DNA from 3 places in the Vibrio orientalis CIP 102891 genome. Region 1 is predicted to be linked to each of the others. Evidence: riboswitches for the same ligand, from Rfam matches in the RefSeq annotation. Region 1 holds a riboswitch; each other region holds the start of a gene.

Region 1 (7,225 bases):
AAAACTCAAGTCTACGATGGCTGACCAAACGCTCAGCCATGCGTATGAACTTATCACTCAAGAAGAGCTTGATATGTTGGCAAAAAGAGAACTTGCTGAGGAAGAAGGAAGCTAGCACAGCAATATGTGCGCTTACTCCCCTCCCCCAGAAAAGGTCTATAGGTTGGCATCAATCCCTTGCTGCCAGAATGCTACTTCCATTCTAGTTGCTGTCTTAAAGACATGAATTAGGTTTTGCCCCTTCTGACTATTGCTCTCTATCTCTTCGAGTAACTGATCAAAGTGTTCTGCGCCTTGAGCCACTCCAGACTGAAACTCCTCACCACCGTAAAGTTCTATCCAGCTTCGATAAGGATTGCCTTCTAACTGGGTATCAGAACTTTCTAACAGGGCTTTACCAATCACCGCATAACCGATCGAGCACGGAGCCAATGCAGCATACAGCTCAACGAGATCACCCGTCATACCTGCGTCTAAAACATAGCGAGTATAAGCAACAGTACCAAAGTCTTCAGGCTCATTCTCCAGATCCGCTTCCGTTAGTCCCCACTGACCACAATAGGTCACGTGATGGTTGATTTCTGTCTCAAGTAGATCAGAAACGCTCGGTAATGCACGACGCATATCTTCAAGATTACGTGCTTTGTAAATCGCCAGCGCGTAAGCACGTGCATATTGCTTGAGGAACAGAAAATCCTGCTTCAAGTAGTGTAAGAAACACTCTTGAGGTAACGTTCCGACGGCCAATTGCTGAACAAAACTGTGCTGTGTATACTCTTGCCAATCAGCTTGGCAAGCGGTAATTAAGTCGCTGTATTTCATCAGTTAATCTCCGGCACGTAGTCCGCGGCTTTCGGCAAGGTTTCAATCAGCTTCTGTGAGTACATAAACTCGGCATAGTCATCGTAACGTTTATGATCTACCGCTGATGGACGCAGCGCAAAACGCGTCAATGTATCGTTCCACGCACGCTGGTTGAGCTCGTTATTGAGCGTATCTGGCGAGTAAGCAACAAACTCTTTCCATGATTGCTGCGGGTGGTTAACAATATAAGTCGTTGCCTGCTCAAGCGCTTTATTGAACGCTTTGATTGCCTCTGCATCATAGCTTTTCGCATTGGCAACGAAGACTAACTCATCATAAGTCGGCACACCGTGCTCTTCAGGATAGAAGGCTTTGGCTTTGTAGCCTTCAAGTTCCAGTTGATTAGTTTCGAAGTTACGTAACCCGCCCCAAATCGCATCCACTTTGCCAGATGCCAGAGACGATGACAGTGCCCAGCCGACATTAATGATGTTTACGTCGGAAAACTTCACCCCTTCTTGACCCAGCATGGTGCCAATCGTTGCTTCCTCATTGCCCGCAATCGCGATACCAATGTTCTTACCTTTTAAATCGGCTAGAGTGTCATTCTTACCATTATCTAGCACCATTAGTGTGTTCAATGGAGTCGCAATTAAGGTTGCAGAGCGAATAAGCGGTAGACCCGCAGCCACGTCGATAGTGAGGCTTGGTTGATAAGAGATAGCCAAGTCAACTTTACCCGCCGCCACCAATTTTGGCGGTGTGCTTGGGTCAGCCGGCTCTTGAATATTCACTTCAATACCTTGTTGCTTGAAGTAACCACGCTCTTGCGCTATCACAATTGGCCCATGGTTTGGGTTGACGAACCAATCTAGCATCAGAGTAAGCTCTTTATCCGCAGCAAATGCATTTACAGAAAATAGAGATGTCATTAGTGCCACTGCACTGAGTTTATTTGTCGTTTTCACGGAGTGTCCTTTCTTATTGATTTTCCCAAGGAATAAACTTTTTAAGTAATTTATCGGTAATGAAGTAAAGCGAAACGGAGAGCAAAGCGAGTATGAAGAGTGCGGCAAACATTTCATCAATGATCATTCGCGCATTGGCTTGCAACATTAGATAGCCAAGACCCGCACTTGAGCCAACCCACTCACCAACCACCGCACCAATTGGCGCAATGACCACGGCCACGCGGATGCCTGAAGCTAATGTTGGTAACGCCGCTGGAAGCTGAATATGTTTTAGTAACTGCCACTTACTCGCCCCCATGGTTTTAGCTAGGTCCAAATAGCCCGTTAGAGTATTTCTAAGTCCGTCATAGCAGCAGGTTGTCACCGGAAAGAAGATAATGATTGCGGCCATAACCACTTTGGATGCAATGCCATAACCTAGCCACAGCATCAATACTGGTGCGATGGCGAATACAGGGATAGCCTGACTGGCAATCAGGACCGGTAGCAACCAACGCTTAAGCGGCTTAAACAGCAACATTTGCAGAGCAAACATCAGTCCCATTCCCAAGCCCAGTAATAAACCTAAAATGATCTCTTGCCCGGTGACTAAGGTGTGCTTCATCAACACATCAAATCGCGTTACAAGCCGAGAGAGCACTTCCATGGGCGCAGGCAAGATAAAGCTCGGCATATCAAAGGTAACAACCACGGCCTGCCACAAGCCAAGAATGACCAAGAGGCTAATCACTATTCGAGCCACTGGGTGCGTCATTTGTCGCGTCATATCACTTTGGCGTTGAGCAATTTTGAGACTCGATAGTTCACTCATAATCTTGCTCCAACTGAGTCAAAATGGCTTGTTGCAACTCGGCGCACTGTGCATCAATGGTTCTTGGAGGTTGCGCATCAGGCACGGATAACCGCTGCGCATGAGCTGGACGACCTTGAAGCAAATACAGTTGGTCTGCGAGCCTGACCGCTTCTTGCGGATCATGAGTAATTAAGACCACTGTCTTATCTTTAAGTAAGCTTGCCGATAAGTTCTGCAACTTATATCTGGTAACGGCATCCAGCGCGGAAAAGGGCTCATCCATTAACACCACCGGTTTGTCTTGCATCAGCGTACGAGCCAAAGCGACACGCTGACGCATACCACCTGAAAGCTGCGAAGGCATTGCCTGTTGGTAATCTGCCAAACCAACAGAATCCAGTAATCGCTCGGCCTGTAGCTGGCTTTCTATTGAACTATGCTCCGTTGCATCAAACTTGCGGCTTAGCAGTACGTTGTCCAAAACATTTAACCAGGGGAGTAACAGATCTTGTTGCGCCATATAGGCCACCTGACCTTGCAAAGAACGACCATGGGTGAGGGCTAGTTGGCCTGTCCACTCGACCTTGTCACTGAGCAAACCAGCCAAATAACGCAGCAGTGTCGTTTTGCCACATCCACTTCGACCCAATAAACATGTCCATTGACCAGCAGGAACAAACATATTGAGGCCAGATAAGGTCGCTATTTGGCTGTCTCGATAGAGCAGGTGCGCATCGTGTAACTCAATACCAATTGCCTGTGCTGAGTATGAAGTCGACGATGGGTTACTAACGGACATTTGTATGGCCACAGAAGAAATGATGCACGGGCCCGTGACCTTGGCCCACCTCTAGCTTGTCCGCATTGGCAATAGCCTGAGAAATATACTGCTTACCAAGATAAACCGATTTGTGCAGACGGTTACCTTGAGCCAAATATGAAGCAATCGCCGAGGACAAAGTACAACCTGTGCCATGAGTGTTTTTCGTCGCCACTCGCTTAGCGCTAATCAACTCGCTACTTTCAGCCATGATGAGTAGATCATTACTGTTGTCGTCTTTCTCTAAGTGGCCGCCTTTAAGCAGTACAGCTTTGGCGCCAAGTGCACGAAGCTCACTGATCATTGCTCCCATTTGGTCCTCATCTTGCGGCACTGCGCCACCAATTAAGGCAGCGCCTTCCGGCAAGTTGGGCGTGATTAAGTCAGCAAGCGGTAGTAACTCTTGCTTGAGAGTTGAGATAGCGTTGGTTTCAAGAAGAAGGTCACCACTGGTCGCAACCATGACTGGGTCGACCACAAGGTGTTTAGGTTGGTACTGACGAATTTTATCGGCAACCACTTTGATGATCTCAGAATCTGCCAACATACCAACTTTGACGGCGACAACATTGAGATCGGTAAACACCGCATCCAATTGACTTTTTATATGCTCAAGAGGAATCGGGTGAATAGCAGATACACCAAGCGTGTTTTGCGACGTGATAGCGGTAATCACCGAACATGCGTAACCACCCGTGGCAGAGATTGCTTTGATATCGGCTTGAATGCCTGCACCGCCGCCGCTGTCTGAGCCCGCGATGGTTAATACGATTGGAGTCGTGTCTTGTGAATGTGGCATTATTGCTCCTACTACAAGACGTACAGGAACTCTCGGCCACGAAAGAAGGGATCAGAAAATGAGGTGATCAATCCATCGAATACGAGTGCACAAACCAGTAAGGTAATGTGCGCATAGTTCCCTACGTCAGTGCTAACTGAATCAGGTTCAACGGGTCTCGCATTGCGATCTCAGCCCTTTCCATAATGGTTAGGCTCCCCGACTATTTCCCGCAGATGATAACAATAAAATTAACGTAATTGCATCATTTGCTATCAAAAATCCATTTTGAGTCGTTTCAAAGTGTGTTTTAAACCTTCACTTCTTGAATTTTTTGTTATCGTTTAAACTAAACAAGATAATTTTTTATTATGAGTAGAAGCCATGTTGAACCCTATCTGGTTGAAGACGTTTGTCACTCTTATCGACACTGGTCACTTCACCAAAACCGCTGACAAATTATTTATGACACAACCGGGGGTGAGTCAGCACATTAAGAAACTAGAACAAGCCTGCGGACACGCTCTGATAAAAAGGTACAACAAAAGTTTTGAAATTACTGAAGCAGGGAAAACGGTCTATGACTACGCCAATCATTTAGATACTCAGCAGGCGCAAATGCTTCAATCCCTTAATCAGGATGACCCTCGTTCCGGCACTGTTTCCCTTTCATGCTCTGGCTCTTTGGCACTATCACTTTACCCTCGACTGCTTGATTTACAATGTAAATACCCTCAACTAATTACCTATTTAGAAGCGGCTCCACATCATAAGATTCTTGCAGAAATCATCTCTGGGGATATGGATTTGGGAATCGTGACACATGAACCTTCAGACCCAAGAGTAGATTCAGAACAATTTGGACAAGAGCCTCTTTGTTTGATGATGCCTAAGCCACTGGCAACCAAGGCACTCGATGAAGATCAGCTAAAAAAAATAGGGCTAATTCGTCACCCTGATGCTGAGCACTACCTTTCACTCTATTTTTCACGTTGTGGTGAGGAAGAACTAGAAAGAGTTAATATTCATAAACTACCAATCACGGGCTATGTTAATCAACTTAACCAGATTTTACTGCCTGTCGCTAAAGGGCATGGATTTACCATTCTGCCTAAAAGTGCTTTAGATACTTTTCCACTTAGAGAGCAAGTTGCGATTTACCAACCTCATAAGGAAGTTATCGAAACACTCTACCTACTCACTAAGCGTCACCGACAACTTCCAGCAAGATTTAACACCGTGAAAGATGTGATTCGAGAACAATTACAAAGATAGCAAAACTAAAAAAGGAGCCACTATCGGCTCCTTTTTCTCTCTATTTTTGCGCTTTATGCTTCGAGAACGTCTTCACCAGACATTTCTGAGATGAGCAGCAAATCCGCTTCATCAAGCTTCATGCCGAGAACGGGTAAACCGTGTTGAACAACCCAGCAACCTAAGAATACGAATACACCTAATGCGAATAAACCTAGTGGTAACATAGCCAAACCTCCTCCATGGTTATCAGACAATGTATCGATAACTAGAAAGTGCGACTATTTAAAGAGGGGAAAAGCAAAAGGCCTTTGAAAATACTTAATTCTTATACGTTTTTGATGGCACTCTTAGCGGGTTGGACGCTAAGCCCTGTGTCTCTCTGCGTTCAGTTTGTTCGTATTCACTCTGGGAGTTTACTCAGTCTCTACACCTTAAAGTTATGTGGGATACCTTTTCAATATAGTTATACCGTACATATGAAGCAACTATATTTAGTGCTTAATTGTTTAAAGATCACAAATTTTATGCCTTTGAGCGCATAATTATCCTCAAACTATCTGTAGAACTAAAAAAATGGGGCACAACGCCCCATTTAATCTACTCAAGCTTTTCGATTTAGGTCTGATGCTGCTTTGGTTTATCATCATTGCCAATTTCGAGGTAATCAAACACCTTACGTATAAACGGAGCGCCAACCTTTGAGCCACCGTTACCATGTTCAATCACGACAGTCGCGACATATTTTGGCTGATCGCATGGAGCAAAAGCGGTAAATAAACCATGGTCGAGTAAGTCATAACTCAGCTCTTTAGAGTTGTAGACCTGATCTTTCTTGAGACCAAACACCTGTGCAGTACCTGATTTACCACCACTGCAATAACTCGCGCCCTTAAATGCTCGTCGACCTGAACCTCGACTGCCCGAGTTCACCAGACGCATGGCGTTGATAGCAATATCCCAAGAAGCATCACTGACTCCTTCAATCTGACTTGCAACTTTCACCGCTTTAGGCGCTTCTTGGTGGAAGGGCACCCCATGAGGCAAGGTGTTACGGAATAGATGAGGAGCGATAACCTCACCATGGTTGACCAATACGGAGGTTGCTTTAGCGATTTGCAGCGGCGTTGCTGTCCAATACCCCTGACCAATACCAATCGGAACGGTATCGCCCTTATACCATGGCTGACGATAGCGTGACTCCTTCCACTCCCGTGTTGGCATATTGGCGCGTGTTTCTTCCGGAATATCGATCCCAGAAAGCCGACCAAAACCAAACATATTCATCCAGTCGGAAATGCGGTCAATCCCTAACTCATAGGCGATATGATAGAAAAACGAGTCGACGGACTCTTCAATCGCCAAAGTGACATCAACTGGACCATGCCCCCAACGCTTCCAATCGCGCCATACTTTAGTCTGCTTGGTTAAACCTGGGATGTGCCATGCACCATGATCGTCACGCACGGTATCGGGTTGAATAATGCCTTCGCTTAAGCCAGCAATGGCCATAAAAGGTTTTATCGTGGAAGCTGGTGGGTACACACCCAATGTCGCTCGGTTGACTAACGGATGAAATGGGTCATTAAGCAACTTGTTGTAAGCTTTGCTCGAAATGCCTTCAACAAACAGGTTCGGGTCATAACTCGGACTTGAAACCATAGCAAGGACACTATTATCACGTGGGTCGAGCACAACCGCACTGCCCTCGCGATTGTCTAACTGCTTGAAGACAAATTGTTGTAAGTCTACGTCGATATTAAGCACCAGATCCTGCCCCGCAACAGGAGGAACATATTCGATAG
Region 2 (7,225 bases), on a different contig from region 1:
ATACCTAAAGGTAGCAAACTCTCGATCCAAGCAACATCATCAACAACTGGGTAGAGCCCTAGACCTTGTTTGGTTAGGGTTGGAAAGTTGACGTCCTCTCCTTGTGCAGACCATCCTACTTGAATGCCAAGTCGGTTATCTTCCAATACTGGGGTTGGGAAATCATCAAATTGGTCAGCCCATAATGTAGACCTTCCTTCGTCAAGGCTGTCACTCAATAATGTTTCACGTGAAACATTCGCTTGTTGAGTTAGCATTCCTCGAGCAAGTGTTAACGCATCTTCGATAGGAAAATCGAGTACTATCAGCGTTACTATCCAAGCAAGGTGATGTTCAGGATCGAACATTGCGTTGACTTTGAACTTAACAGAAAGCGCTCTCACTTCATCATTAATTGGGTGACGCCAGATATCTAGATAAAGCGCTTCGTCCTTTTCACCGGAAACCTGGCTATCAGCAATACCAATAAAAATTGTTTTCGATGGTTGCCTTGCACACGCTTCCACCGACAACGCTGAGCGATAATAAAGCGCAAGTGAACACTCAGGTTCAGAATCATACCCATCGATAAGATCAGTCGTTATGTGTGTAATCTGTTGGTCGCGAACAAGCTGAATAGATTGAGTTGGGCTAACACCCAACTCAAAATCTTCGATGCAAAAACCCTGCTCTTTCGCCAACAACAAGCATTGTTGAACTAAACCGGTTAGTTCAATCAATGATGACGGAATAAGGATTTTGCTCATTAATCACTGACCTCGGCATGTGCTGCTGGGTGGTATAGCTCAGAGCCCGTTTCTCTAAATTCTTGCGATTTTTGACGCATACCTTCAAGTGGGTCATCAAGCATTTTGATTGAGATTGCTTGGTCCGCAGCAACTTGCTCAGTGTCTTTCGCATACTCTCTAACTTCTTGAGAGATCTTCATTGAACAGAACTTAGGACCACACATCGAACAAAAATGGGCAACCTTACCCGACTCTTGCGGTAGGGTTTCATCATGGAAAGTACGAGCGGTTTCAGGGTCGAGTGACAAGTTGAATTGATCTTCCCAACGGAACTCGAAGCGAGCTTTAGAAAGCGCGTTATCTCGAACTTGTGCACCAGGGTGTCCCTTAGCTAAATCAGCAGCGTGTGCAGCAAGCTTGTAGGTGATCATGCCTACCTTCACGTCTTCTTTGTTTGGTAAGCCTAGGTGCTCTTTTGGTGTTACATAACAAAGCATCGCACAGCCATACCAACCAATCATGGCGGCACCAATACCTGAAGTAATATGATCGTAGCCAGGAGCGACGTCTGTCGTCAGTGGACCAAGCGTGTAGAACGGTGCTTCATGACAATGCTCTAATTGCTCTTCCATGTTCTCTTTGATCATGTGCATTGGAACATGGCCAGGACCTTCGATAATGACTTGTACGTCGTATTCCCAAGCAATCTTGGTCAACTCACCAAGGGTGCGAAGCTCAGCAAATTGCGCTTCATCGTTAGCATCGGCAACCGAACCAGGACGCAGACCATCACCGAGAGAAAGTGCCACATCATACTTAGCACAGATTTCACAGATCTCTCGAAAGTGGGTGTATAAGAAGCTTTCTTGGTGATGCGCTAAACACCATTTCGCAATGATAGAACCACCACGAGAAACGATACCAGTAACGCGTTTTGCAGTCATTGGCACATAGCGAAGTAGTAAACCGGCATGGATAGTGAAATAGTCAACACCCTGCTCAGCTTGCTCAATCAGAGTATCGCGCATCACTTCCCAGTTAAGGTTTTCGGCAACACCATTCACTTTCTCAAGCGCTTGGTACATAGGTACAGTACCAATCGGAACTGGACTATTACGCAGAATCCACTCGCGAGTTTCGTGAATATTACGTCCAGTAGAAAGGTCCATAACGGTATCCCCACCCCAACGCGTCGCCCACACGAGCTTCTCTACTTCTTCCTCAATCGAAGAAGTGACCGATGAGTTACCGATGTTGGCGTTCACTTTGACCAAAAAGTTACGCCCAATGATCATTGGTTCGGATTCTGGGTGGTTAATATTAGAAGGGATAATCGCGCGACCTTCGGCGACTTCTTTACGCACAAACTCAGCGGTAATGTCTTTTGGAAGATTCGCTCCGAAGCTTTGACCCGGATGCTGTTGATTCAGCACTTCATCACGGTATTGAGCGCGCCCCATATTTTCACGCAGGGCGATATATTCCATTTCTGGGGTGATTATACCTTTGCGAGCATAGTGCAATTGAGTCACGCACTGCCCATCTTTGGCACGTCGAATACGAGGTAGATTTCCGTAACGAAGCTCGTCTAGCGTTTCATCTTCTAAGCGCTCCTTGGTGTATACCGAGCTTACCTCATCAAGTAACTCAGTATCGGCACGCTCTTCAATCCACCCTTCTCTTAGCTTAGGTAGGCCCTTGTAAAGGTCAATGGTGTGTTCTGGGTCTGTGTATACCCCAGAGGTATCGTAAACGCGTACGGGCTCATTAGGCTCGAAAATAGGCGCTTCTTTTGTGCCTCCAATAAGGCTATCAGCGAGTGATATTTCGCGCATCGGTACGCGAATATCAGAACGTGAGCCTTCAACATAGACTTTGCTTGAATTTGGGTACGGTTGTACCGAAAGAGTATCAATAAACTGTTTTGCTTCCAGTCTCGCTTGCTTGCGACTCGACATAGCATTTTTCCTTGCTTTGTTATTCTTAGATAAAAAGTAACGGGATAAAAATGCTTGGCGGAAAGATGCGACAAGAGGAATCGAATTATGAGCTAGGTTAGCTTGCGCTAATGACCCCATAACGGTATTCGATTATTTGATAGGTAAACTAGATAGAATTCTAGTGTAGATATCTTCTCTTGTTCCCTTCGCAGATATTAATCTGATCAGGTTCAACGGATCCCGAATTAACGGTCTCAGCCCTATGGCACTCCGACAAGTAGAACCAGTATATAAAATCGGCTTGGTTAAACCAAGCCGACCTGATTAAAAAAGTGTCACTTTTTAACAGTGCTAACTTTTGAGTAGCAATTGAAAGCCAATCCAAGCAGCAGAAATGCTGAGGACGACATTAAGTAGAACGTTAAGTCCCATCTTAAAAAATGCACCTTGCTGCATAAGGAGCACGTTATCCATAGAGAACGTAGAGAAGGTGGTTAAAGCGCCTAGAAAGCCAAGACCAATAATCTGACGCCAAGGTTCTGTGGCGAGCATTTCATTTTCAAAAGCTGCAATCAAAAGCCCCATAATAAATGAACCGACGACATTAACCGTTAGAGTTCCGTATGGGAATCCGCGTCCTAGTAGTAATGCGCATAGTTCAGCAACCAAATATCGTGAACACGCGCCAAAAGCTCCACCAATCGCAATGAAGCCTAATATAGAAAGCTGTCCCATCATTTTCTCCAGTTAATATTTTTGTACATCTTAGCCGTCTGCCAGCCTATTTTTACAAGTTTAAATCAACAACTAGCCCAATAAACTAATGAAAATTTAAAACGTTACAGGAGTCACTTTACTTCGATGTACCCCATAAGCCCTGTTTTCATATGCTCTATGACATGACAATGATACATCCAGCGCCCTGGGTTATCAGCAACAAATGCGGCTTTCGCACTGCCATTCTTACCAAGTAGGACAGTGTCGGTATGAAACGGCTCAGTCACTTTTCTACCATCTAACTCAAGTACAGTGAACGTATGACCATGAAGATGAATGGGATGATGGTATTGAGTGACGTTCTTGAGATTAAATATATAGGTCTTTCCGAGATCAAGCGTCGCTAGAGGTGCAGGAATATTATCTTTACTCATCCCCTCCCAAGCGCGTTTATTGGTCAGCCAGAATTTAGGTATCACTTTACCATCTTTGCCTACTGGGCTTACTGCACCTTCCCATTCAAAAACAAAGTCTATTTCTTCAGCACGATCGAGAGCTAACGCAGGAACCGGATTAAGAGGCAATATTGGGATCGGTTGCTGATCTGGAAGATCCGAGGCGATCACTTGAAAGTCGCACAAAGAAAATGGAAAGCGCCCTTTCATTTGACGTACGTATACACGCTCTCCTGCTTTCGGAGCAGTAAAAGCAATATCAACCCTCATTCCTGGTCCTATCTTGTGCTGTATGAGCTTATCGGGCGTTTTAATAGGGTTTCCATCAATTGCTATCACCCAGGCATTAACACCTTCTATAGCAATAGGGTAAGTGATTGTATTATCGACATTAGCAATTCTAAGCCGCGTTGTAGCGTTGGCCTTAAGAGTATACGTCGGCTCATGAGTGCCATTGACACTACTCCACTCACCCGGCGTTCCCATACGAGCGCTAAGACGTGGGATCATTAAGTCTTTCCACTGACCTTGCTTATCTAGGTGCCAATGTTTGAGCATCAACTCATGCTCCTCATCAAACTCAACAGGAACAACTTCTTCGACGATAATTAAACCAACTAAGCCCATACCAAGCTGCTTTACGCTATTCATATGTGGGTGGTACCAAAATGTGCCAGCGTCAGGAGGCGTAAAGCGATAGACAAAGGTTTCACCTGGCATTATCGGGGGTTGACTAAGAAATGGCACTCCATCCATTTCTATTGGGATTCTAAGTCCATGCCAGTGAATCGTCGTAGACTCAGATAGCTTATTGGTAAACCTAATCGTAACCTCTTGTCCCTGACGACAACGGATAGTTGGAGCGGGTATTTGCCCATTAAAGCCTAAGACATTGGTTTGAAAACCTGGTACGAGCTCTGCCGTTGTAGGCTCAGCGGTAAGATCATATACCAAGGAGCCATTACTACTTTCTGTTCGAGTTACTGAACACGCTGGTAAGATACTCATCGCTGAAATAGCCAAGCTAGATTTGATGAAATGACGACGTGAAATATTCATAAACTTAGAGGTTACTGAGTAGGTTATACTCGTAACTGTAACACCTTGATATTAATAATTCTCAATAAGATTAAAGTTTGAGGAGTGCCAGATCCTTAAACAAAAAAAGCCTTAGTCGAAAGACTAAGGCTTTTAATATGGTAGAGATGAAGCAACTCAATCTCCCAACACGCGCTGTTTTTTGGTAAGTCGCGGAATCCGCTGCTCTGCCAGTTGAATACTTCAACACCAGAAAGCAAAAAAGGCTCCAGCCTTTCGACTAGAGCCTTAAATATGGCAGGGGTGGAGAGATTCGAACTCCCAACACGCGGATTTGGAATCCGCTGCTCTGCCAATTGGAGCTACACCCCTGTAGAATCTTTTCAAATTGTAGATTCAAAAAAACCTCGCTATAAGCGAGGTCTTCAAATAAGTGGCGGAGCGGACGGGACTCGAACCCGCGACCCCCGGCGTGACAGGCCGGTATTCTAACCAACTGAACTACCGCTCCGCACTGGTTAGACTCTAGAGTCTAAATTTAAAGCCTGGCGATGTCCTACTCTCACATGGGGAAACCCCACACTACCATCGGCGCTAATTCGTTTCACTTCTGAGTTCGGCATGGAAGTCAGGTGGGTCCAAATCGCTATGGTCGCCAAGCAAATTCTTAAAATTCGGAAAGCTGTTTAAGTTCTTAACACATTCAATATTCTTGTATTGAGTCCATCAAAACCCTTTGGGTGTTGTATGGTTAAGCCTCACGGGCAATTAGTACAGGTTAGCTCAATGCCTCGCAGCACTTACACACCCTGCCTATCAACGTTCTAGTCTCGAACAACCCTTTAGGACCCTCAAGGGGTCAGGGAAGACTCATCTCAGGGCTCGCTTCCCGCTTAGATGCTTTCAGCGGTTATCGATTCCGAACTTAGCTACCGGGCAATGCGTCTGGCGACACAACCCGAACACCAGAGGTTCGTCCACTCCGGTCCTCTCGTACTAGGAGCAGCCCCCTTCAATCTTCCAACGCCCACGGCAGATAGGGACCGAACTGTCTCACGACGTTCTAAACCCAGCTCGCGTACCACTTTAAATGGCGAACAGCCATACCCTTGGGACCGACTTCAGCCCCAGGATGTGATGAGCCGACATCGAGGTGCCAAACACCGCCGTCGATATGAACTCTTGGGCGGTATCAGCCTGTTATCCCCGGAGTACCTTTTATCCGTTGAGCGATGGCCCTTCCATACAGAACCACCGGATCACTATGACCTGCTTTCGCACCTGCTCGAATTGTCATTCTCGCAGTCAAGCGGGCTTATGCCATTGCACTAACCACACGATGTCCAACCGTGTTTAGCCCACCTTCGTGCTCCTCCGTTACTCTTTGGGAGGAGACCGCCCCAGTCAAACTACCCACCAGGCACTGTCCACAACCCCGATTCAGGGGTCAATGTTAGAACATCAACACTACAAGGGTGGTATTTCAAGGACGGCTCCAACGATACTGGCGTACCGTCTTCAAAGCCTCCCACCTATCCTACACATGTAGGGTCAATGTTCAGTGCCAAGCTGTAGTAAAGGTTCACGGGGTCTTTCCGTCTAGCCGCGGGTACACTGCATCTTCACAGCGATTTCAATTTCACTGAGTCTCGGGTGGAGACAGCGTGGCCATCATTACGCCATTCGTGCAGGTCGGAACTTACCCGACAAGGAATTTCGCTACCTTAGGACCGTTATAGTTACGGCCGCCGTTTACCGGGGCTTCGATCAAGAGCTTCGACCGAAGTCTAACCCCATCAATTAACCTTCCGGCACCGGGCAGGCGTCACACCGTATACGTCATCTTACGATTTTGCACAGTGCTGTGTTTTTAATAAACAGTTGCAGCCACCTGGTATCTGCGACTCTCGTTAGCTCCATCCGCAAGGGACTTCACCGACAAGAGCGTACCTTCTCCCGAAGTTACGGTACCATTTTGCCTAGTTCCTTCACCCGAGTTCTCTCAAGCGCCTTGGTATTCTCTACCCGACCACCTGTGTCGGTTTGGGGTACGATTCCTTATAATCTGAAGCTTAGAGGCTTTTCCTGGAAGCATGGCATCAATGACTTCACACCCGTAGGTGCTCGACGTCGTGTCTCAGCCTTAAAAAGAGCCGGATTTACCTAACTCTTAAGCCTACGCACTTGAACCTGGACAACCGTCGCCAGGCCCACCTAGCCTTCTCCGTCCCCCCATCGCAATTATAAGAAGTACGGGAATATTAACCCGTTTCCCATCGACTACGCCTTTCGGCCTCGCCTTAGGGGTCGACTTACCCTGCCCCGATTAACGTTGGACAGGAACCCT
Region 3 (7,225 bases), on a different contig from region 1:
GATATTCAGGTTGGGCAAAGTGGCGAAGCAGCGTTAACCCTAAAGCAGTTTGACTTTGACCAGCTAAAAGCCTTTATCCCACAAGCGACAGAGCTGACTGGGCAAACCAACGCCAATGTTTGGGCTAAGTGGGCGCCAGATTCTGCTCCGCAAGTAAAAGCGACGATTGAGCTGCCAAAAGGTCAACTAGTGCAAAAGTTAGAGCAGCCTGTGACAGTGGGTTGGGACAAAGTGCAGCTCAACGCCCAGATTGCCGACAACAAACTGCAAGCAGATTGGTTGCTGGATATTACTGATAATGGTGATATTTCGGGCAAGGTGATGATCCCTGATGTGCTAACGGATGATAAGCAAATCGATGGTCAGCTAAAGCTAACGACATTCAACTTAGACTTTCTCGATCCTATCATTGGTGATTACAGCCAATTGAAGTCAAATATTTCGACTGATTTAGCCTTTAGTGGCCCAGTGATGCAGCCAAAAGTAAACGGTAAGTTCCTTGTTGATGGCATTTCATTGAAAGGGGACATCTCTCCTGTGGAAGTGGACTCGGGCCGTTTGACGATTAATTTCACGGGGTATGAAGCGTTATTGGCTGCGGCAATCCATACTCCTGATGGCAAATTAGAAGTCTCGGGTGACGCGGATTGGCATGATCTTAAAGCGTGGAGCAGTAACCTACGCGTGTTTGCTGAAGAGCTGTATGTGGATGTGCCGCCAATGGTGAAGATGAAAGTCAAACCGGATATGACCATTTCGGCATCGCCTCAGCATGCGCGGATTGATGGTGATATTGCTTTGCCATGGGGAAGAATTGTTGTTGAAGAGTTGCCACCAAGTGCGATTGGGGTATCGAAGGATCAGGTATTGTTGAATGATCAATTAGAGCCAATCGACAAAGAGAGCCCTGTTCCTTTTATTCTTGAAACCAATATCAATATTAAGATTGGCGATGACTTTAAGCTGTCTGCCTTTGGACTTGAGGGTGGTTTAGTCGGTAACCTCAATGTGGCCCAGAAAGATAAAGGCCCGTTTATTACCGGCGAGATCAATATCGCAGATGGCTCTTATACCTCATTTGGTCAAGATCTGTTGATCCAAGAAGGTAAGATCTTAATGAATGGGCCCGCGGACCAACCATACGTTCAAATAACGGCGATCCGTAACCCAGACAACACTCAAGATGATGTAACCGCTGGTGTGAAAGTGACAGGGCCTGCCAGTGAGCCAACGGTGACGATTTTCTCGGATCCTGCGATGCCGCAAGCTAATGCGCTCTCTTATCTGCTGCGTGGCCAAGACATTGATGGTGAAGCGGGGGGGAACTCCATGACCACCACACTAATTGGTCTAAGCTTAGCCAAGAGTGGGCGTGTGGTCGGCGAAATCGGTGAAGCATTTGGCGTACAGGACTTACAGCTTGATACTGCTGGTAGTGGTGATGACTCACAAGTGACGGTGAGTGGCTATGTGTTACCTGGGCTACAGGTGAAATATGGAGTCGGTATTTTTGACTCTGTGGGCGAATTTACGGTGCGATATCGTTTGATGCAGGATCTCTATGTCGAAGCGATTACTGGTGTCGATAGCGCGGTGGATCTGCTTTATCAATTTGAGTTCAACTAAACAATAGGAGTCTCGATGCAACATTTGGTTTTTGTCTATGGCACGTTACGCCATGGAGAGTGCAATCATCATTTATTGTCTCAGGCGCAATGGTTAGGCAAGCATACTACTTTGCCAATCTACTCACTTTATGATCTTGGTGCTTACCCAGCCGTAATAGAAGGGCATAGTGCCATTATTGGTGAAGTCTATCTTGTTGATGAAGAGACATTAGCGCAGATGGACTTGTTGGAAGATGTTCCGGTGACTTATCGGCGAGAGCCTATTGAGACAACATTTGGTCAGGCTTGGATCTACCTATATCAAGATGTCAGCCAGTTGGATGTAATAATTTCGTCCGGAGACTGGTCTCTTAAGGTGTAGCTTGGTGCACAAACGTGATTGGCACTGAGTGTTCGAATAAGGAGATACTGATGAAACCCCTATTTGTCGTTATAACGTTAATGTTGGATGGCTGTGCGGTTGAACCAACGCCGATGACCAAGGCTGCCAGTGATTGGGCTGACTATGGTCAGCAGCGTGCGGAACAAGGCTTTCTCAAGCAGTCAGAAAGTAAATTGGCTAAGTTAGACGCGCAAGGCTACTTAAATTCAGAGCTTTATTTGGCTTATAACAATGGTTATGAACAGGGTAGAGAAGTTTACTGTTCACAAAGTGCCTATCTGTTAGGTGTGATGGGCAAACCCTATCGCGGAATTTGCGAACGATTGGATCCGTTCTTCTATCAAGATTATGTCTCTGGTAAGAACTCGACTGCGGGGTCACCGTTTTAGCCCTCGCCGTGAGTGTTATATCGAGAAGCAATAAAAAAGAGTCGAACTTGGTCGACTCTTTTTTGTTATCGCTCTTTGGCTACTTTTCTTCGCGGTTAAGCTCTAAGAACTGTTCCACTTTTTTCACCATATTCTTCGAGCCAACAAAGAATGGTACACGTTGGTGTAGCTCAGTTGGCTTGATATCCATAATGCGCTGAACACCATCAGAAGCAACGCCGCCCGCTTGCTCAATGATGTAAGCCATTGGGTTACATTCGTAAAGTAGGCGTAGCTTGCCATTAGGGTGACTTTGCGTGCTTGGGTAAAGGTAAATACCACCTTTAAGCAAGTTACGGTGGAAGTCAGCCACCAATGAACCAATGTAGCGAGAAGTATAAGGACGGTTCTCACTCGGCTCACTTTCCTGACAGTACTTGATGTACTTCTTCACACCCATAGGGAAGCGAATATAGTTACCTTCGTTGATCGAGTAAATACTGCCATCTTGAGGGATCATCATGTTTTCATGAGATAGGCAGAAGGTGCCAAGTGATGGGTCGTAAGTGAAACCATTAACGCCATTACCGGTTGTGTAAACCAACATGGTTGAAGAGCCATAGATGACATAACCTGCCGCAACCTGTTTGTGGCCGGGTTGAAGGAAATCTTCTTCTGTTGGAGGTGTGCCGATTGGTGACACTCGACGGTAGATTGAGAAGATCGTCCCAACAGAAACGTTGACGTCGATATTTGATGAACCATCGAGTGGATCCATCAGAACAACATATTTCGCATTTTTGTTGAGTTCTTTGTTAAACGCTACAGCCTCATCTTCTTCTTCACTGGCGACACCACACACCTGATCGCGTGCTTCTAGCGCAGCCTTAAACTTATCGTTGGCATACACATCCAACTTTTGTTGATCTTCGCCTTGGACATTTTCAGTGCCGACTGCACCTGTAATATCACCGAGACCTGCGGCATTGATTTCGCGGTTAACGATTTTAGCAGCAAGACGAATAGAAGAGAGTAGGGATGATAGATCACCGCTTGCGTGGGGGAAGTCCGCTTGTTTTTCAACAATGAACTCGCCAAGGGTGCGCATTCCAGACATGGTTTTTCCTTAAAAAGTCGCTCTAATAGTAGGGGGATGGGTAGTAGGGATCTCTACGGATCTTTTAGGGTTACCCGTGTTTAAGTGTAAGAGTTAGATCTTTTTATTGGTAATGAACTAACTGATTGAGATCTCAATTTATTTGTCGACCAATAGGTTTACTTACATTTATTCATCTAAGGGCCAATAGCTGGTGCAAGAGTGAGCAACTAGATAGATAAAGCCGATTTTGCCTGCTCAAAGTGGTTCGCTTTTGGCGGCTTTATCGCCATAATGAAGAACTTATTTTTGCCTAGGACAAGGTCAGTATATGCATATTCATATCTTGGGAATTTGCGGCACATTTATGGGTGGCGCTGCGGTATTAGCTCGTCAGCTTGGACATAAAGTGACGGGGAGTGATGCTAACGTTTACCCGCCGATGAGTACCCTATTGGAGTCTCAAGGTATTGAAATTATTGAAGGCTTTGAACCTTCTCAGCTTGATCCTGCACCTGACCTTGTCGTGATCGGTAATGCGATGAGCCGCGGTAATCCATGTGTCGAACATGTACTGAATAGTAACTTGCGCTATACCTCGGGCCCTCAGTGGTTGCAGGAGTTCCTATTGCATGATCGCTGGGTGTTGGCTGTCTCGGGCACGCATGGCAAGACGACCACCTCAAGTATGCTTGCTTGGATCCTTGAAGATTGCGGCTATCAGCCAGGTTTCCTGGTTGGCGGGGTGCTGGGGAACTTCGGTGTCTCAGCGCGTCTTGGCGAAAGTATGTTTTTTGTCGTTGAAGCGGATGAATATGACAGTGCTTTTTTCGATAAGCGCTCGAAGTTCGTTCACTACCATCCAAGAACTTTGGTGATGAACAATCTAGAGTTCGATCATGCAGATATTTTCGATGATTTGGAGGCTATTAAGCGTCAGTTTCACCATTTGGTGCGTACTGTTCCTGGTAATGGACGCATACTGGCACCCAAACAAGATATCGCTTTAGAGGATGTACTACAGCGTGGTTGCTGGAGTGAAACTGAGTTTACTGGTCAGCAAGCTAATTGGCGTGCAGAAAAACTGATCGCGGATGGCTCTGAGTTTAAAGTCTTCTTCCAAGATGAAGAAGTTGGCATCGTGAAATGGGACCTTGTCGGCGACCATAACGTTGATAACGCACTGATGGCAATTGGTGCCGCGCGCCACGTCGGAGTAACGCCAGATTTGGCCTGTGAATCACTGGCTAAATTTATCAACACTAAGCGTCGTCTAGAATTAAAAGGTCAGGTCAATGGCGTGACTGTCTACGATGATTTCGCGCATCACCCAACCGCGATTGAACTGACTCTTGGTGGCCTACGTAATAAGGTTGGCAGTGACAACATTATTGCCGTGTTAGAGCCGCGCAGTGCCACCATGAAGCGTGGCGTACATAAAGATGCGCTGGCTGCTTCATTGGCTAAGGCGGATCAAGTATTTCTCTATCAACCTGACAGTATTGATTGGTCGGTAAAAGATATTGCCAGTCAGTGTCATCAACCTGCTGACACCTCTGCTGATGTCGATGAGCTGGTTGCGAAGATTGTGTCTCACGCTCAAGCGGGGAGTCATATCTTAGTGATGAGCAATGGTGGGTTTGAAGGCATTCACGGCAAGTTACTGGAAAAATTAGGCGAAAAATAGTTATTACCATGAGTAAACAACAAAAAGCGATTACATTAGCGTTTACAGGGGCATCTGGTGCCCCGTACGGACTGAGACTACTGGAGTGTTTGTTAGCAGCAGACTATCAGGTCTATTTGCTGATCTCTTCCGCTGCGCGTGTCGTGCTCGCAACGGAACATGGTTTAAAGCTATCGGCTAATCCTGATGTGGCTAAACAAAGCTTGGTTGAGCATCTCAACTGTGACCCAGATAAGCTGGTCGTGTGCGGTAAAGACGATTGGTTCTCTCCAGTGGCTTCAGGCTCTGCGGCGCCGAAACAGATGGTGGTTTGTCCATGCTCAGCAGGAAGTGTCGCCGCGATTGCTCATGGAATGTCTGACAATTTGATTGAGCGCGCTGCTGATGTAGTGATGAAGGAACGCGGTCAGTTATTGCTGGTGGTACGTGAAACGCCATTTTCTACCCTACATCTAGAGAACATGCATAAGCTGTCTCAGATGGGGGTGACGATTATGCCAGCCGCGCCGGGTTTCTATCATCAGCCTAAGTCGATTGAGGATTTAGTCGACTTCATGGTTGCGCGTATCTTGGATCATCTGGGCGTAGAGCAAGGTCTTGTTCCACGTTGGGGCTACGATCCCCGTCATATTTGAAGTCGCAGCGTTGTTGACTGCTCAAATTCACCCAAATCAAATAGAGCACCTATGTTCATTGGGATGAATTTGCTTGTCGCCTAGCTGCAACTCCAACTATTTAGGGGATGGCTATTGAGTCTCATAACTATTACAATTTGACCGTTACTCATCGGGGAGCTATTCATTGTTTCAATGAAGCTGAGATCAAGCAAGGCTTGGGACCCGTGGACCTGAACCAGATAATGCTGGCGTAGGAATTGAGTTTGGATCTATCTCTTATCGATGTATCCCTCAAACCTGTGCCGCTCATACAAGGAGAGAGCGAGCAGTGAAAAACACTCTAAATACCCTTTCAATCAGCACTCTAGCGGCTGTTACTCTAGCTTCATTTTCAGCAAGCGCGGCAGATAACACACTGACGGTTTACACTTACGATTCATTTGCAGCAGACTGGGGCCCAGGCCCAACGGTTGAAAAAGCGTTTGAAGCAAAGTGTGGTTGCGACGTGAACTTTGTTGCCTTAGATGACGGTGTTTCGATTCTAAATCGACTGCGCCTAGAGGGTGGCAACAGCAAAGCCGATATCGTACTTGGCCTAGACAATAACTTGATGGCGGAAGCTAAGGAAACAGGTTTATTGGCGCAGCACAATGTTGACACTGACTCAGTGACACTGCCTAACGGTTGGAATGACAAGACGTTTGTACCGTATGACTTTGGCTATTTTGCCTTTGTTTACAACAAAGAGACGTTGACGAACCCACCAAAGAGCTTAAAAGAGCTAGTAGAGTCACGTGATGATTTGAAAGTGATTTATCAAGACCCGCGTACTTCGACACCGGGTCAGGGGCTAATGTTGTGGATGAAGTCAGTCTACGGTGATGATGTCACAGAGGCATGGCAAAACCTGGCTAAAAAAACCGTTACGGTTACCAAGGGCTGGTCAGAAGCTTACTCTATGTTCTTAGAGGGCGAGTCTGATCTGGTACTTTCCTATACCACCTCGCCTGCTTATCACTTGATTGCAGAAAGTGATGAGAAGTATGCTGCGGCTGATTTTGCTGAAGGTCACTACACTCAAGTTGAAGTGGCAGCCAAGGTAAAAGGTTCTAAAAACGAGAAGCTAGCTGATGAATTTATGAGCTTTATTCTGAGTGATGAGTTCCAGTCTACAATGCCAACCGGAAACTGGATGTATCCAGTGACTGACGTTGAGTTACCTAAAGGTTTCGAAACTCTGACAGTACCTAGTCAAGCTCTAAGCTTTAGCGCTGATGAGGTTGCTCAGAATCGCAAATCTTGGATTCGTGAATGGCAAAGTGCATTAACCTTCTAAGGCTTTCTTTTGCGTAAAACACCTCTCATTGGTTTATGGGTCGCGATATTCATCGCGACCTTTGTTGTTTCAGCGCTGGCTGCATTGTTGATCAACGCTGAGACCTTAAAT

Evidence for each region. A riboswitch is a leader RNA that binds a small molecule or an ion and turns the genes downstream of it on or off. The one in region 1 is predicted to bind thiamine pyrophosphate.
Region 2: linked by a shared signal. The riboswitch ahead of thiC (phosphomethylpyrimidine synthase ThiC) and the one ahead of thiD (bifunctional hydroxymethylpyrimidine kinase/phosphomethylpyrimidine kinase) in region 1 are both predicted to bind thiamine pyrophosphate.
Region 3: linked by a shared signal. The riboswitch ahead of thiB (thiamine ABC transporter substrate binding subunit) and the one ahead of thiD (bifunctional hydroxymethylpyrimidine kinase/phosphomethylpyrimidine kinase) in region 1 are both predicted to bind thiamine pyrophosphate.

What each region holds. Positions count from the first base shown of each region.
Region 1 is NZ_ACZV01000004.1:1,482,689-1,489,913, reverse strand. It holds gene VIA_RS10200 (hypothetical protein) at 1-115, shown strand, start outside; gene tenA (thiaminase II) at 157-822, opposite strand; gene VIA_RS10190 (ABC transporter substrate-binding protein) at 822-1,736, opposite strand; gene VIA_RS10185 (ABC transporter permease) at 1,786-2,541, opposite strand; gene VIA_RS10180 (ABC transporter ATP-binding protein) at 2,579-3,367, opposite strand; gene thiD (bifunctional hydroxymethylpyrimidine kinase/phosphomethylpyrimidine kinase) at 3,357-4,187, opposite strand; TPP riboswitch at 4,289-4,398, opposite strand; gene VIA_RS10170 (LysR family transcriptional regulator) at 4,551-5,441, shown strand; gene VIA_RS22345 (hypothetical protein) at 5,495-5,647, opposite strand; gene mrdA (penicillin-binding protein 2) at 6,039-7,225, opposite strand, start outside.
Region 2 is NZ_ACZV01000001.1:152,316-159,540, forward strand. It holds gene VIA_RS00740 (thiamine phosphate synthase) at 1-746, opposite strand, end outside; gene thiC (phosphomethylpyrimidine synthase ThiC) at 746-2,686, opposite strand; TPP riboswitch at 2,853-2,951, opposite strand; gene crcB (fluoride efflux transporter CrcB) at 3,020-3,403, opposite strand; gene VIA_RS00755 (multicopper oxidase domain-containing protein) at 3,517-4,899, opposite strand; tRNA gene VIA_RS00760 (tRNA-Trp) at 5,174-5,250, opposite strand; tRNA gene VIA_RS00765 (tRNA-Asp) at 5,313-5,389, opposite strand; rRNA gene rrf (5S ribosomal RNA) at 5,422-5,538, opposite strand; rRNA gene VIA_RS00775 (23S ribosomal RNA) at 5,626-7,225, opposite strand, start outside.
Region 3 is NZ_ACZV01000005.1:2,207,665-2,214,889, reverse strand. It holds gene tamB (autotransporter assembly complex protein TamB) at 1-1,626, shown strand, start outside; gene VIA_RS20755 (gamma-glutamylcyclotransferase family protein) at 1,642-1,989, shown strand; gene VIA_RS20750 (DUF2799 domain-containing protein) at 2,040-2,399, shown strand; gene fbp (class 1 fructose-bisphosphatase) at 2,479-3,495, opposite strand; gene mpl (UDP-N-acetylmuramate:L-alanyl-gamma-D-glutamyl-meso-diaminopimelate ligase) at 3,806-5,161, shown strand; gene VIA_RS20735 (flavin prenyltransferase UbiX) at 5,170-5,796, shown strand; TPP riboswitch at 5,939-6,052, shown strand; gene thiB (thiamine ABC transporter substrate binding subunit) at 6,107-7,114, shown strand; gene thiP (thiamine/thiamine pyrophosphate ABC transporter permease ThiP) at 7,124-7,225, shown strand, end outside.